Regions from separate parts of the Cyclobacterium sediminis genome, predicted to be linked through region 3. Evidence: riboswitches for the same ligand, from Rfam matches in the RefSeq annotation. Region 3 holds a riboswitch; each other region holds the start of a gene.
What was found. Region 3 has a riboswitch for S-adenosylmethionine ahead of ACYVHJ_RS22595 (O-acetylhomoserine aminocarboxypropyltransferase/cysteine synthase family protein). Riboswitches for the same ligand answer to the same signal wherever they lie in the genome.

Region 1: another riboswitch for S-adenosylmethionine. It lies ahead of ACYVHJ_RS17370 (trans-sulfuration enzyme family protein); the one in region 3 lies ahead of ACYVHJ_RS22595 (O-acetylhomoserine aminocarboxypropyltransferase/cysteine synthase family protein).
Region 2: another riboswitch for S-adenosylmethionine. It lies ahead of ACYVHJ_RS01000 (homocysteine S-methyltransferase family protein); the one in region 3 lies ahead of ACYVHJ_RS22595 (O-acetylhomoserine aminocarboxypropyltransferase/cysteine synthase family protein).

What each region holds. Positions count from the first base shown of each region.
Region 1 is NZ_BAAGVC010000021.1:20,700-26,502, reverse strand. Features, by position in the region: gene ACYVHJ_RS17380 (TolC family protein) at 1-1,132, shown strand, start outside; gene ACYVHJ_RS17375 (efflux RND transporter periplasmic adaptor subunit) at 1,145-2,452, shown strand; gene ACYVHJ_RS17370 (trans-sulfuration enzyme family protein) at 2,520-3,695, opposite strand; SAM riboswitch class I at 3,815-3,917, opposite strand; gene ACYVHJ_RS17365 (SGNH/GDSL hydrolase family protein) at 4,162-4,812, opposite strand; gene ACYVHJ_RS17360 (DUF4407 domain-containing protein) at 5,125-5,803, shown strand, end outside.
Region 2 is NZ_BAAGVC010000002.1:93,115-98,917, forward strand. Features, by position in the region: gene ACYVHJ_RS00990 (PAS domain S-box protein) at 1-1,077, shown strand, start outside; gene ACYVHJ_RS00995 (hypothetical protein) at 1,156-2,463, shown strand; SAM riboswitch class I at 2,740-2,841, shown strand; gene ACYVHJ_RS01000 (homocysteine S-methyltransferase family protein) at 2,919-3,962, shown strand; gene metH (methionine synthase) at 3,967-5,803, shown strand, end outside.
Region 3 is NZ_BAAGVC010000044.1:108,528-114,330, forward strand. Features, by position in the region: gene ACYVHJ_RS22575 (alkaline phosphatase family protein) at 1-39, opposite strand, end outside; gene ACYVHJ_RS22580 (glycerophosphodiester phosphodiesterase) at 40-819, opposite strand; gene ACYVHJ_RS22585 (VOC family protein) at 954-1,343, opposite strand; gene ACYVHJ_RS22590 (homoserine O-acetyltransferase family protein) at 1,364-2,419, opposite strand; gene ACYVHJ_RS22595 (O-acetylhomoserine aminocarboxypropyltransferase/cysteine synthase family protein) at 2,430-3,734, opposite strand; SAM riboswitch class I at 3,918-4,027, opposite strand; gene ACYVHJ_RS22600 (S8 family peptidase) at 4,517-5,803, shown strand, end outside.

The DNA.
Region 1 (5,803 bases), on a different contig from region 3:
AATGGGGCTCAGTTCAGGTTTCCGTTGGGGTAGATCCATAAACCCGGTGACAAATGATTTTGAATCAAGGAGAATAGGTAATGTTAATGTTTCAGGAAGCTCTAGTTTACCATTATATTCCGGGGGAAGGGTTCAAAATAGCATCAAACAATCCAAATTAAATGTAGAAGTCAACCGCTTGAACGTAGAAAAAAGCAGAAATGACATTACATTAAATGCGATCAACCTATTCATTAATGTGGCATTTTCAATGGAACAGTTGAATATTGCCCAATCTCAACTGAAGACTAGTACGGAGCAGCTTGAGAGAACCAAAAGTCTTGTAAGAGCAGGGGCTTTGCCCATGGCAGATCAATTGGACTTGGAGGCCCAAAGTGCCACCAATGAATTGGAAGTCATCAACGCGCAAAACAATCTAAGAATTGCGAAGTTAAATTTATCACAGGCCTTACAGTTGCCTTTCGATGATAACTTTGGTATAATTATCCCAGAAGTAGGAGTGGAAGGATTAGAAATTGGTACGGTAGGGGTAGCTGAGGTATACTCAATTGCTGAAGGAAGATTGCCGGAGATTCAAGCGGCTGAATTGGCGGTAAAGAGCGCAGAATATGGCGTGAAAATAGCAAAGGGAAGTTTTGCACCAAGTTTGAACCTTAGCGCAAACGTTTTCTCAAATTATGTAGACCAAAGCACTTTTATGACTCCTGACCCTCTTTTGCAACAATTTGAAAACAATCTCTCGCAATCTGCAAACATTGGATTGAACATTCCTGTTTTTTCCAATTTCCGAAACAAAGCAAGTTTGCAAAGAGCAAGAGTACAGAAAAGATTGAGTGAAATTCAGGAAATAGAAGCTAAAAATCTTTTGAGACAGGATATTGAATCTGCCTATACATCAGCTTATGCAGCAGAACAATCTTATAAAAGCTCATTAATAAGAGTGGAAGCATTGGGCGAGTCTTTTAGGATGGCCAAGCAGCGATTTGAAGTGGGTGCTATCAATGCTGTTGACTTTCAGGTTGCACAAAACAATTTATTCAATGCAGAAGCAGATCTGGTTACGGCAAAATATCAATATGTGTTTAGTGTTAAAGTTTTGGATTTTTATTTAGGAAATCCCCTTACCCTCTAATAGATCAAAATAATGGCAAAGAAAAAATCTAATAAGATAATATACATATTACTAGGAGTATTGGCATTCTTGGTAATAGGAATGATAGTAGGAAAACAAGCTGGTTGGGTAGGAGGAGAGAAGCCTTTAGAAGTTCAGATCGGTAAGGCTGGCAAAAAAGACATTGTGGAGAAAGTGAGTGCATCCGGAATAGTACAACCCGAAACAGAGGTGAAAATGAGTCCTGATGTTGCCGGTGAAATTATTGAATTGAATGTCAATGAAGGAGACTCAGTGAAATTGGGCGATTTATTGGTCAAAATCAGGCCTGACAATTTTATCTCTGCATTAGATCGAGCTCAAGCCAATTTAAACCAGCAAATGGCCAATTTAGCACAGTCAAAAGCTAGCTTGAAACGCTCTGAAGCACAATTCAACCAATCTAAGTTGAATTATGAGCGGAATTTAACTCTTTATGAAGACAAGGTGATTTCAGATGCTGATTTTGAACAAATCAAAGCAGAGTTTCTTACAGCTGAGAATGATCTTGAGGCAGCCAAGCAGTCTGTCATCGCTTCGGAATTTATAGTCAAAAGTGCCAAAGCTTCAGTAGATGAAGCAGGAGAAAATTTAAGATTAACGAATGTTTACTCCCCCACTGATGGGATTGTCTCCAACTTGTTGGTTGAAAAGGGAGAGCGTGTGGTAGGAACTGCCCAAATGGCCGGTACGGAGATGCTTCGCATTGCGGATTTATCTAAAATGGAAGTAAGAGTAAACGTTAATGAAAACGACATTGTGAGAATCAGTATGAATGATACCACCCTGATAGAAGTGGATTCCTACGCTTCTACAGGTAAGAAATTTACAGGGGTAGTAACTGCCATTGCCAATTCAGCCAACGAAAAAGTAAGCACGGATGCCGTTACCGAGTTTGAAGTTAGGATTCGAATTTTAAACGATTCTTATAAAGATTTGGTCTCAAACGAAAACCCTTTCCCGTTCCGTCCGGGAATGACGGCCAGTGTTGAGATCATAACAGACAAAAAAGTAGGGGTATTGGCCATTCCTCTTGCTGCCGTTACTGTAAGGGCAGGGCAGACCATAGAAGAAGGTGAAGGCAAAGGCAATATGAAAGAGTTGGTGTTCTTGAAAAACGGGGATAAAGCTCAGATACAAGAAGTAAAAACCGGTATTTCTGATTTTGAAAACATTGAGATTTTAGAAGGACTTGTAGAAGACCAGGAAGTAATCACCGGGCCATATTATGTTGTTAGCACCCAATTGGAAAATGAAAAAGAGGTGAAAATTTCAGAAGCTGCAGGTGATGGGAAAGAATAATTGATATAATAAATCCTTGACAAATGGCATGATTACAAACACCAACATTTGTAATCATGCCATTTTTTTATTTAGACTGTTCTAAAGCCCTCTCAATGTCCAAGATAATGTCATCTACATGTTCCAAACCTACAGATAACCTTACCAGCCCATTCAATATTCCTACATTTGCCCTTTCTTCCTCCGAAAGCTTGCTATGAGTAGTAGAAGCGGGATGTGTAATGATACTGCGGGTGTCTCCTAGATTTGCAGTAACAGATATCATTTGCAACTGGTCAATAAACTTTTTTGCTCGGTTTAACCCTCCCTTTAAAGTCAGGGTGATAATGCCTCCACCATGTTTCATTTGTTTTTTTGCTAAATGAAACTGAGGATGAGAAGCCAAGAATGGATATTTCACTACTTCCACCTCTTTGTTTCCTTCAAAATACTGAGCAATTTTCAAGGCATTTTCGCAATGCCTGTCCATTCTCACTGCCAAAGTCTCCATGCTTTTGGCTAAAATCCATGCATTGAATGGGGACAATGATGGTCCTGTATGGCGCATAAAAAATTGAACCTCATCGATCAATTCCTTCTTGCCTAAAATAAGTCCCCCCAAGACCCTTCCTTGTCCATCTATAAATTTGGTGGCGCTATGGGTGACTATATGTGCTCCCCATTTTGCAGGTTGTTGCAAATAAGGGGTAGCAAAACAATTGTCTACCACTAATACCAAATTATGCGCATTGGCAAAATTGGCTATGTATTCCAAGTCTATTATCTCTAAGCCCGGGTTAGATGGAGTCTCTATAAACAACATTCTGGTGTTGGGTTGTACCAGTTCTTCCCACCTGTCGATAGCTGAAATGTCTCCATAGGTATGTGAAATGCCCCATTTTGGAAATACGCGTGTTAGCAGTTGATGCGTGGAACCAAACAATGATCTTGAAGCCAATACATGGTCACCTTGTCTTAGTAAAGAAGCCATGCTTCCAAACATTGCAGCCATCCCTGAGGCAGTGGTAATGCCACTTTCAGTGCCTTCTGCGGCACAGACTTTTTCTATCAAGTCACTGGTGTTGGGGTTGGCATACCTTGAATAAATATTTCCCTCAATTTCGTCTGCAAACATTTGTCTGGCTTGTTCTGCTGAGTCAAAAACAAAACTAGAACTTAGGTACAGAGGTGCGGAATGTTCTCTCTGATCTGAGGAGGATTTAGCAATCCTTACAGCTTGGGTTTCAAAATTTTTATAATTCATAAAAGAAAATTGTCTAAAGGTGGGTACATGGATTTTTACCCTTCTCCAGTAAAATTGAAGAACAGCAAAATAAGTCGAGAAAAGTAATGGTGGAGATTGTGTGTAATGTCATATAGTCTAATTTATCGTTCCCTATATTGGGCAGGTATTGGCACCTTTCCTTGGTTTGGAAGGTTGCCAGAGGTTCACAGAGCCTGATCTCTCGCCTCTTCTTTATAAATCAGTTTCCTGAATTTACTGCAAAGAAAACAAGGGTAATTCGATTTTCCAAATTCCCTCCCGTTTTTATAGGGGTTAACTTTTTAGCTTAGGCTTGTTCTTTGGGCCTAAGTTTTACCTGTGGTAAAAAATAATCCCCTTTCCGATGAATCCTCTGGTAATTCAATGGAAAGGGAAAATAAATTTCAATGTATACACACCTGAATAAGTCAGCTATTCCAGTATTACATTTATATGAAAAGCTTATTTATAAATATTTTTCAATGGTTTTAGCCCATATAGCATAACCTTTTTCATTCATGTGAAGGTTGTCTTTAATAAAGATATCATCCATAGGCTCTTTGTCTTTGTTAAGCATAGGCTTCCATAAATCAGCATATTTCATGTATTTTTCACTCTTTGTGAATTTTTTTAGCTTTTTATTCAGCTCCAGGTACTGATCCGCAAGCTTCCATCGAGCAACACTTGGTTTAGGACTTATGATAATGATTTCTGTATCAGGCAAGGCTTCGTGTATTTTGCTTGTAATCAGATTAAATGTCATTAAAATTTCTTCAACGGACTTTCCTGATGAAATGTCATTGTCTCCTTCATAAATAAAAACCTTAGAAGGTTTATATTCCAGTATAAGTTCATCTATATAGTATAGCAAATCACTAGCCTGAGAACCACCAAAACCTCCATTGATCACATTGTGTTGCGGAAAGTCTTCTTGCAGGCTTTTCCACATTCTTATGGTAGAACTACCCGTAAAAACGATACCATTCAAATTTTCTTGAATAGGATTATCCTGGTGGATCTTCTCCACCTGTCCTTTAAATCTAGTAGGGTCTTGGGCGAAAACTGTTGTAGAAATAAAAAGTAAAACTGCTAAGAAAGCGAAATTATTATTTTTCATATTGGATTATAGATTTTATTGTCTAAAATACTTGAATTATGTGGATTTTAAAATCATTTTATTATTTGATTGTCACGATACCGGACAAACAAAGCGGACAGTTTTTTATTCTGCTCCATCAATAGCTATAATTTATCTGCAAGACTACAAATAACTTGTGGAAAAAAGCTTATATTTTATAGATTAATGTGCTGTAAATTAGGATGTTATAAGTTGTGTCTCAATTTTATCGACATTTCAAATAAAATCATGTTTTTTGGCAGTCTACTTGAATAGTATTTCTGGTAAAAAACCACACAAGCACTCTTCTCTATGAATAAAATAGAACGCTTCCTAATATTTTGCTCTGGGGCATACCTTCCATTGGTTAAGCGCTGCCCGGGATCTATTCATCAATTTATTGGTATAGGAGGAACAGTCTTGTTTACTGCTGTGTTTGCAGGCTTGTCTGTAGGTTATGCTTTATTTACTGTTTTCGATAGTATATGGCCTGTTTTGGCGGTTGGAATTTTGTGGATGTTGATGATTTTTAATCTGGATAGGTACATAGTTTCCACCCTCAAAAAGCGGGAAAAATTCAGTCTGGAATTTAAACAAGCTATCCCTAGATTAATATTGGCAATACTGATAGCCTTGGTAATTGCCAAACCTTTGGAGTTGAAGATATTTGAAAAAGAGATCAACCGGGAATTAGATCGGCAACGTTTGGAAACAATACAAGAAAGTAAGAATCAAATTAAAGCCGGTTACCCTGAAATTCAACAACTGCAAGGTCAAATTGATGGATTAAATGCTGAAATTAAAAGTAAGGAGAACTACAGAAACGAGAAACAGCTTGAATATGACAATGAACGATTTGGTGTAAAGACGGATGGAACCACCGGCAGAGCCGGTATTGGCATTAATGCTGAAAAAAAGGAAGAACAATTGGATCAGGCCCAGCAGGACTTGTTGCAAACTCAAGCTTTAAACAGAGAGAAAATTCAAGCGA
Region 2 (5,803 bases), on a different contig from region 3:
AGGACACCAATGAATGCGGTGATCGGGCTTTCACATCTTTTGATTGAAGACAAACCTCGAGAGGATCAATTGGAAAATTTGAGAACTTTACAATTTTCTGCAGAAAATCTCCTGGGGTTAATTAATGATATTCTAGACTTTAATAAAATAGATTCCGGAAAACTGATTTTAGAGCGAGTACCTTTTGAGCCCAAGAATTTAATCAATAGGATTATTCATTCTTACAGTTACCAAACCCGAGACAAGGCTTTGGAAATTATTTATGAGCCTGACTTTTCTATTCCCAACACCCTTATTGGGGATCCCGTGCGAATTGCTCAGATTTTGAATAACCTGATTAGTAATGCGATTAAGTTTACAGACAAGGGATTTATTAAAATAATATTAGAACTGGTAGAAAAGGAAGAAGATCATGTAAACTTACGGTTTACAGTAAAAGATTCGGGAATAGGGGTTGCCCCAAGTAAGGTAGATAGTATTTTTGATGCTTTTACCCAGGCAAGTTCAGATACCACCAGGAAATATGGAGGTACGGGTTTAGGTCTGGCTATAGTGAAAAAGCTTACCAAATTATTTGGTACAGACATTCATCTGGAGTCCAAGTTGGGTGAAGGGTCCACTTTTTGGTTTGAAATAAGGTTTCAAGTGCAGGAAGAGTCCATGCGCAAGTCCAAAACAAAGGAAGTGGTAAAAGACGATCACCTTGGAGACAAAAGAATACTGGTGGCTGAAGACAACCTTGTAAACCAAGTTTTATTAAGAAAATACCTATCCAAATGGGGTGTGGGAGAAATAAAATTTGCTGATAATGGAAAGATAGCCTTGGATTGCTTTATCAAAAACGATTTCGATTTGGTACTACTCGATCTGCAAATGCCCGAAATGGATGGTTTTGAAGTGGCAAAAATTATTCGTAAACTTGATCTGGTTGAGAAAAGAAATGTTCCCATTATAGCCCTCACAGCCGCCTCTTTACTGGAAGTGAAGGATGAGCTTGAAGCTTCAGGTATGGACGATTACGTTTCCAAACCATTTACTCCTGAGAATTTATACGGCAAAATAATTAATTATCTCTGATATCATATAGATTTTTATGGTTAAACGGTAACAAGATTCCCCAGCTAAAATTATATCTTTGCATCTTTAATTAGACCTATGAGATGGATTTTATACATACCCCTTTGGTTGGGGATAGCCTTTAATCTACATGCCCAAGGCGATGTTTCTGAACGGTCTACCATTTATGTATTGGCCGGTACCTCGGGAGCAAATATCAGAGAATTCAACGAGATGCTTGCTGACAAAGGCATTTCAAACCTGAGAGGAGGATATACCACCCTGGGAGTAGGTTATCAATACAGATTGTCTGATTTTATATTGGGGTTTGAACTCTATCAAAATACCGGTGCAAATTCCTATTACAGAGATTATGTTATAGACAATAGGAGTACCCGGTTTTACATGAACGTTGGCTATGCGCTTACCCAGGAAAGTAACTTCCATCTTATCCATTATATGTCTTTAGGTGCAGGGTATGTAAATTTTGAAATGCTAAAAGATCAGAGAAATGTTGAAGATTTTAGCGCATTTTTACAGCAACCTGCACAGGGTTTTATTTTGAGGGAACGTAACATCCAAAAGGGTACGCAAAATTTTGGCGGCTTTTTAACTGAAATAGGTTTCCAGTTTGGATATGATTTTAGCCTTCCCGGGCTTGAAGAAACGGTTGGGATTTTGGGAAAGTTTGGCTATTCCTTTAGCCCTTTTGAAGGGGCTTGGGGAATGAACAACGTCACATTCGATAACCTACAAAGCGGAGCCTTTTTTCGGTTGGGCGCAGGTTTGTCAATGCCTGACAAAAACCTGTTTTTTCCTGATGCAGGAATTGGTGCCCATTTTTTTTATGGCTATAACTTTACAAAGCCCGACATGCTAAATGATTACTTGGCCAACAATGGCTTGATGCCTTTTAAAGACCAGCCAAATAATTTTGGCATGAAGATCATTGGAGGAAATCGAAGATGGTTGTATTCATTTGATGTTTTCAATATAGCCAATTCCGGAAGAGCCAGTGAAAATCAAGACCACACCTTAAACAGTGTGAGGTTATACGGTAACTATGGCTATCAGCTTTATAAAATGAGAAACCTTGAGCTTGGGGTGTTGGCAGGCTTGGGATATGGCAATGTACGATATACTCTTTCTAAGGATAACAAGCCGGATTTTCCTGCTTTATTTGAAGAACCGGATTACGATGGCTACTTGAAAAGCAGTGGCTTAATGGCAAAAACCGAGGTGATGGTGGCTTACGCCATCCCGGTCTTTAAAAAGATGTTTAGGGTGGTTTCCTCGGCCCATGCAGGATACGAACAGCCATTGAATAAGTACAAATTTGGGGATTTGAATATGAGCAGTTATATGGCCGGACCCTATTTTCAAATTGGTCTTGGAATTAGGCCCTAAAGGTTCCATCCTCCTGCTTGAGATTTTAAGTTTGATGGGAGGGAAGTACATTATATTTGAGCAGTTTATATTAAAGAATAGTAGGAGTACATCCAAAATTTATTTGTTTCAAAAAGTCATGAGGCAAATTTGATTTCAGAAATTATAGTTATTGATTTCTCCTATTTGTTCAATTTATCTGGTTGGATGCATTTGTTAAACCCTATATCTCTATAGGTTATTAAAGATTTTCACAAAAAAAAGAACTTATTTACTGAATTCATGTTACTTTTGAATCGCTTATCGAGAAAGACTGAGGGTAGGGCCCTATGATGTCTTAGCAACCTGAGTTGACAAGGTGCTAATTCCCGTTCCGGAAATGCCGGATAAAGATGAGCCGCAAAAGTTAGAAATATGCTCTAGTTTTACATCGGTTCATGCTCGTATAAGCTTTTTTATTTTAATATACGATTCACATGGCAAACAGAACCAACTTATTACTTCAACAATTACAAAAGCGCATTTTGATATTGGATGGTGCTATGGGTACCATGATTCAAAGGTATGGGCTTAAGGAGGAGGATTTTAGAAATCAAGAGCTTGCCACTGTCAAAAAATCATTAAAAGGTAACAATGACTTGCTATCTTTGACACGGCCGGACATCATCAAAGCTATACATAAGGCCTATTTTGAAGCGGGTGCAGACATTGTTGAAACCAATACTTTTAGCAGTACCACCATTGCCCAAGAAGACTATGGACTTGCTGAACTGGCTTATCAACTCAATTTTGAGTCTGCCAAGATCGCCCGAGAGGTGGCAGACGAATTCTCTGCCAACGAACCCGACAAACCAAGATTTGTCGCTGGAGCGATTGGGCCAACCAACAGAACTGCCTCCCTTTCTCCGGATGTAAATGACCCGGGATTTCGAGCTGTAAGCTTTGACCAATTGGTAAGTGCATACGCTGAGCAGGTAGAAGGCCTATTGGATGGAGGTGTAGACACTTTATTGGTAGAAACAGTATTTGATACCTTAAACGCTAAAGCAGCTATCTTTGCCATTCAGGAAGTTTATGAAAAGCGAGGATTACCTTTGGAACCTTCCGAAGGAGGCATTCCCATAATGGTCTCGGGAACCATCACTGATGCTTCGGGAAGAACCCTCTCAGGACAAACCACCGAGGCATTCTTAATATCTATCGCTCATGTTCCTTTACTAAGTGTAGGCTTAAATTGTGCTTTGGGCGCAGCAGAGCTTAGACCCTATCTAAAGGTCTTGTCAGACAAATCACCTTTCCATGTAAGTGTTTACCCCAATGCAGGTCTTCCCAATGAGTTTGGAGAATACGATCAGGGTCCGGAAGAAATGGATAAAGAAGTAAACCTGTTTTTAAAAGAAGGCTGGGTCAATATAGTAGGCGGTTGTTGCGGAACAACCCCGGAACATATTGCTGCTTTGGCAGCTTCTGCGAGTAAATACCCACCCAGAAATCAGCACGTTTTAACGGAAGAAGATTAATTTAATGAGTAAACCTACTAAAATATCCACCTTGCAATTATCAGGGTTAGAGCCACTGATTTTTAATGAATCCTTAAATTTTGTGAATATTGGTGAGCGTACCAATGTCACAGGCTCTAAGAAGTTTGCAAGATTAGTATTGAATGACAACTATGATGAAGCCCTGGAAGTAGCTTTGGACCAAGTGCGAGGAGGGGCACAAATTCTGGATGTCTGCATGGATGAGGCCATGCTTGATGGAGAAGCAGCCATGGTTAAATTCCTGAATCTGGTGGCATCCGAACCCGAAATAAGCAGGATACCCGTGATGGTCGACAGTTCCAAATGGAAAATTATTTTGGCTGGACTTAAATGTATTCAAGGCAAAGGAATTGTCAACTCCATCAGTCTGAAAAATGGGGAGGAAGAATTTTTGTTTCAAGCCAAAACCATTAAAAAGTTTGGTGCGGCTGTGGTAGTCATGGCCTTTGATGAAAAAGGGCAAGCAGACACCTACCAAAGACGTATCGATATTTGTAAAAGATCCTACGACTTGCTCACGGATAAAATAAACTTTAATCCACAAGACATTATTTTCGACCCAAATATATTTCCGGTGGCCACCGGAATGGACGAACATAAAAACAATGCAGTGGACTTTTTCAAAGCCACCAAATGGATCAAAGAAAACCTTCCCGGAGCAAAAGTTAGTGGAGGGGTTAGTAATGTCTCTTTCTCTTTTAGGGGCAATAATCCGGTAAGAGAAGCCATGCATGCAGTATTCTTGTATCATGCCATACAGCATGGCATGGATATGGGTATCGTCAATCCTTCCATGTTGGAGATATATGACGACATCCCCAAAGACCTGCTAGAAAGAGTGGAGGATGTAATGTGGAACAAACGTGAAGATGCAACGGAGCGATTACTGGATTTTGCAGACTCCGTAAAATCCCAGGGAAAGAAAGGCAAAGCAGATGAAGCCTGGAGAAGCCTGCCCGTAGAGAAGAGAATTCAACATGCCCTGGTCAAAGGAGTATTGGATTATATCATCGAGGATACAGAGGAGGCGAGACTGCAATTAATAGATGCCTTGAAGGTAATTGAGGGCCCACTGATGGATGGGATGAATGTTGTTGGAGATCTTTTTGGGGAAGGAAAAATGTTTTTGCCTCAGGTAGTGAAAAGTGCCCGGGTAATGAAAAAAGCGGTGGCCTACCTCGAGCCCTTTATGCCCCTACCGGGCACCAACGAGACTACAGGAGAGCAAGAAGACAATGTGAAGCGAATTTTACTGGCAACGGTAAAAGGAGATGTGCATGACATTGGTAAAAACATAGTAGGAGTGGTATTGGCCTGTAATTCTTACAAGATCATAGACTTGGGGGTGATGGTTGAAACGGAACGAATTATTCAGGAAGCTTTGGACAATGATGCCCATATAATCGGCCTGAGTGGCTTGATTACCCCTTCCTTGGATGAAATGGTCAACGTGGCATCAGAAATGGAAAGAAGAGGTTTGGATATTCCATTGCTGATAGGTGGAGCAACTACTTCCAGGATTCACACTGCCGTGAAGATCGATCCGGTTTACAGTGGCATCGTTGTCCATGTGGCAGATGCTTCCAAGTCAGTTCCTGTGGCAGGGGAGGCCATCAGCAAAGAAACCAAAGACGCCTATAAACAGGAAATCAAAGCCACCTACCAAAAGTTAAGGGAAGTTCATGCAGCCAAGCAGGAGGTGAAGCAGATGGCTACCTATAATGAAGCCAAAGCCAATCCGGTGGCCATAGAGTGGGGCAATTATACTCCGGTAAAACCAAAAAAACTGGGGGTGACGGTGCTGAAGAATATGGACCTTT
Region 3 (5,803 bases):
CAAGAAAAAAATACCAGGTAATCTACTGATAAGTTTCATTTATTGGTTGATAAGAGAAAATAATAATTCAGGTTCGTCAGTAGAAATAAATTCCACATTTTGATCCATTAACCATTTCATATCATCTTCCTTGTTGACCGTCCAGACATTAACAGTTAAACCAAGGTCCTGGGCTTCTTTGATCCATTGAGGGTTTTCTTTCACTTTTTTGATATTATAATCGAAGCCAAAAAAACCGTCATCTTTTAGCTCTTGGGGCGTTTTGTCACCCGTAAGGTAGGCTACATTTGCCTCGGGGTCCAAAGAGATAACTTTTAGTCCCATTTCATAACCAAAAGTGATATAATCTACCCATTTTTCAGCGCCTAATTTTTTAACAATGGCGACAGATTTTTCTGCCAATTCAATTCCTCTTTCTTTAGATACTCTCGAAGGCTTTATCTCAAAGATGAGCTTGGTTTTATTCTGTTTCATACCATAGGTTAAATACTCTTCTACGGTAGGAATTTTTTCCCCATTAGGCAAAGGTTTTTCCAAAAGCTCAGCATAGGTGGTTTCCTCTATTTCCATTCCATGGTGGTCTGCATCATGGTTTACTACCAGGATTCCGTCTGAAGTCATCCAGACATCGAACTCTGATCCGGTGCAGCCCAAGTCAAAAGCCTCCTGCAGTGAAGCCAGAGAATTTTGAGGATGAGGGCTAGTTTTCCAAGCCCCTCTGTGGGCGATTACTTGGTTGTTATTAAACTCCATACTTTGGTTGGTGCAAGAAAAAAGGCATGCACATATGCCTATAATCAATAGAAAATATTTTGACATCTAATTGTAGTTATTGTTTTTATTGCAATATTCTAAAAGTTAATGCAATCCACAACCCTTCAATAAAATTTATCATTAAAATAATATGGAGTTTGTATTAAAAAGTTGGCATTAATTGAAATTAGCAAAAAATATTAGTCCCACATGCCTGTAGGGACAATCTCTAAGACATGTCCGAAAGGATCTTCAAAATAAAAACTGCTGATGTCTTTTTTCCATTCCTGTTGATGGGTAATGGTTATACCCTTGTCACTTAATTTTTTCTTAATCTCTAAATAATCTTTATGTTCCACTTCAAAAGCAATGTGCTGCTTGCCATAGGCAAAATGTGGCGGCAAATTGCTGTCATGCTTAGTTATTTCAGGTAAGAAGCAAAGCAAGACACTGTCTCCACATCTGAAAAAAACATGTCTCTGATCCTCTTTAGAAATTAATGGCATTTCTAATATTTGATGATAAAACCTTTCAGCTAGATCTAAATCATCTACGTAGAGACATGTTTCCTTTATCCTGGTGTATGAGATCATTCCAAGTGAATCTTTGACTAACCGTTATTTTCTAAGTAAAATGATTTTAAAATGTATTGCAATTGCTCGTATTCTATAAGGAAGGCATCATGCCCATATATTGAGGATATTTCCCTGTAGGTTCCTTTTGGTACATGTTTGCTGATATATCTGGATTCTTCACTTGTAAATAAGATATCCGTATCAACTCCAATTGAAAGTACTTTACATTTAATTTTTGAAAGGGCAACGGGTGTTCCACCTCGCCTTCTTCCGATGTCGTGGCTGTCCATGGCTTTGGATAGAATCCAATAAGACAGCGCATTAAATCGATTGGCCAATTTTAGCCCTTGGTACCTTAGGTAACTGCTTATTTTAAAATCATCCCTTTTCTCCTCTGTTTCGCTTTGGTTTTGCAGGAAAGTCATGGGATGTCTATAACTCAACATGCCTATGGCCCTAGCTGTTTCCAGGCCTTTCTTGCCAGCTTCAGGATGTGGTTTTCCCCAAGAGCTATCCGATTCTATGGCCATCCTTTGGGTTTCATTAAAACCAATAATCCAAGGAGAAGCCTTGGCATTGGAAGCCACGATTATGGCATTCTCAAGCTTGTCTCCTAATGAAACTGCCCATTCTAAACCTACTTGACCACCTAAAGAACCTCCAATTACCGTATTGATTTTTTCCAATCCCAGGTGTATTCTTAATTTATCCAATCCCGCTGCAATATCCCTCGTGGTAATATTGGGAAAGTCATAATAATAAGGATCCCCACTTTTAGGGTTATTGCTTAAAGGTTGGGTAGAGCCATAACAGGAACCAAGAAAATTGGCACAGACAATGAAATATTTGGAAGGATCAAAAAACTTGTCCTCTCCAATTAATCCTGACCACCATTCATGAGGGTTGGCATCACCGGTTAAGGCATGCAGGACCCAAATAACATTGTCTTTGTTTGCGTTTAATTGGCCTTGGGTCGTAAAACTCAATTGAAACTCCGGAATTGATTCTCCGGACTCCAAAAGTAATGCTTCCTGGCAATAGAAAATCTCCTGGGTCATTTCAATAGTCAAATGCGGCGATTGAAGGTTCATTTTAATAATTTTAAATTTTGTCGAAAGCGGCCGATAGGTCGGCTTTCACATCTTCAATGTGTTCTATACCTGAAGAAAGTCTTAACAATGTTGGCGTTACCCCGGCGGCTAATTGGGCGTCATCAGAAAGTTGCTGATGAGTAGTGGCTGAAGGTTGAATGATCAAAGTTTTGGCATCACCTACATTGGCCACATGTGAGATTAATTCCAGATTATTAATAAAATTGGAAGCTGTTTCTTTTTCCCCTACAATTTCAAAGCTTAAGACTCCCCCAAATCCATTCGTAAGGTATTTTTTCGCCGTTTCGTGATAAGGGCTATTAGTTAAGCCCGGGTAATTAACTGATTTCACTTTAGGGTGTGCTTCCAACCATTTCGCCAATTCCAAGGCATTATCTACAGTTCTTTGAACACGAAGAGAAAGGGTTTCTAATCCCTGAAGCAGTTGGAAAGAGTTGAATGGACTGATGGCAGGACCAAAATCTCTTAGACCTTCTACCCTTACTCGGATAGCGAAGGCAATATTTGGCATGCCTAAGGGATTATTATCGCCAAAAGTTTCCCAGAAATTAAGTCCATGGTATCCTTCAGAAGGTTCAGAGAATTGTGGAAATTTACCATTACCCCAATTGTAATTTCCTCCATCTACGATTATGCCACCAATAGAAGTACCATGGCCACCTATCCATTTGGTTGCAGAAGAGGTTACAATATTAGCACCATGCTTGATGGGCTGACATAGATATCCTCCGGCACCAAAGGTATTGTCAACTACTAAAGGAATATCATGTTTTTTAGCCAATGCAGCAATTGCTTCAAAATCCGGAACGTTGAATTCAGGGTTTCCAATTGTCTCCACATAGATGGCTTTGGTTTTATCATTGATTTCTGCAGCCAGATCATCTGCCTTGTCGGATTTAGCAAATCTGGCTTCAATACCTATTCTTTTAAAAGAAACCTTAAATTGATTGTAAGATCCGCCATAAAGAAATGGAGAGGTAACAAAGTTATCGCCTACGCTTAGGAAGTTGTTTAAAGCTAAAAATTGTGCGGCTTGGCCAGAAGCTGTAGCCACTGCTGCAACACCACCTTCTAATGCTGCCACCCTTTTCTCAAATACATCTGAGGTTGGGTTCATTATCCTGGTATAGATGTTTCCAAATTCTTTTAAGGCAAATAAATTGGCACCATGTTCTGCAGAATTGAATACATAAGAGGTGGTTTGATAAATAGGAACAGCTCTAGAATTGGTAGATGGGTCTGCTTCTTGTCCACCGTGGACTTGCAATGTTTCGAAACGATAATTTTTAGACATGTTTTTTATGTTTTAGGTTTGTTATCAATTCTGATTAAGTTTATCATGAAGAAATGCCAGTATACACCAAACACCATTGTGCCGATTAGTATTTCTATTAAAATAGAAATAAAATGTCTGTTGAAAGCTTCTGGGGTTTCTATCCTTTATTGAATGGTGTATGGAGCTCATATATAAGTTTTGAATTTATATTCCCAGATGTAACCAATTTCATCTGGCAGGAATTGGCACCTTGGATTTTCCAGGTTGCCAGAGGGTCAACGAGCCTGTCTCTTGCCTCTTCTATATAAATCCTAACTACTTCAGAAAAAGTAAAAGGATTGTACAAAATAAAGCCACATTGTCAAATTTTCCAATAGTTGTCAATGATTTTTTCTTTTTAAATGCAAACAAGTCAAATAATCAGTGAATTAGCAGTGCTTTTACTACCGTACTATTATTTAAAAGAAAAACAATTTATCAAATGACTCAATGTGTTGGAAATGCTTCCTTCCATTTATTCAAATAAATAATAAGAAGTTGATAATAATTTTAACTCTGTTATCTGACTTGTTTTAAAGTTTTTTAACAAACGGTTCTAGGTTTATTTCGTTGCATGTATTGTCAAGTAAATGGGCAGGTTTTAATGTCCAGCTTCAAAATAAACCAACAAAAGGATAATCTTACCGTAAAAGTTTTTGAAATTTGTAACAAACTTAATCTTTGGTACCTTACATTCTTGGTTTTTAGAGCGGGTGATCGTAAAGCATGCCTTTTAAATTTATATATACATTTCAAATTCTATGGAAAGAAATTTCAAAACGTGTTTTTGTGCATTTTTACTGGGAATTTTTCTCAGTGGTTATGGGTCTATTTATGCATTTTCAGGTGAGGTCTATTTAAAAGATAGCCTTAAAACGCCTGATAACTGGTTTTTACTGGATCCTATAGATGATGGGATTATGGGTACCGGTACAGAAAAAGCCTATGAAAAATTACTACAGGGGAAATCTCCAAAAACTACAATCGTGGTAGCGGTTATTGATTCCGGAATCGACATAGATCATGAAGATCTTCAGGGTAAAATATGGATCAATGAGGATGAAATTGCCGGAAATGGTATTGATGATGATAATAACGGCTATGTAGATGATGTACATGGCTGGAATTTTATTGGAGGAGCCGATGGTTCGCAGGTAGACAATGATTCTCATGAATTGACTAGAGAATACGTAAGGTTAAAGGCCATTTACGGAGACTTGGATAAGGAAGATGTGAAGCGAAAGAACAGGGATGAGTTTGAATATTGGGAAAAAGTCAGTAAAAACTTTGAAGAGGCCAAAGATAAAGCAGCATCAAATTACAACATGTACAATAACATGATGGAAGGTTTCTCAAACATGGCAGATTTGGTGAAGGAAGAATTTGAAGTAACAGATTTTAGTCTTGAGGACTTGGCAAATTTTGAGTCAGATGATGAAAAAATTACTGCGGCCATTGACATGCTTAATCAAATGTTTGGCATGATAAGGCTTGAAGACGCAAGTATTAATACCATCCTTGCAGAATTGGGTAAAGCCGTCAAGCATTTTGAAGTGCAGGCTAAGTATGCTTACAATACAGACTTTGATCCTAGAGGAATTGTTGGGGATGACCCGGATAACTACAAGGAAAAGTATTATGGAAACAATGACCCAACAGGTCCTGATCCTTCCCATGGAACTCATGTTGCCGGTATCATTGCAGCCAACAGAGGAAATGATTTAGGAATTGAGGGGATAGCAGACCATGTATTGATCATGGCTATAAGGGCGGTGCCGAATGGAGATGAAAGGGATAAGGATATTGCCAACTCTATTAGATATGCGGTAGACAATGGTGCAAACGTCATTAATATGAGCTTTGGTAAATCTTATTCTCCCGGTAAAAAATATGTGGACAAGGCAGTCAAGTACGCAGAGAGGAAAGGTGTATTATTGATTCACGCAGCAGGAAATAGCTCAAAGGAAGTCACTCCTGGAAATAACTTCCCTAACAGGTGGTTTGCCAAAAGAGGAGTGTCTGATGCTTGGATAGAAGTAGGGGCTTCA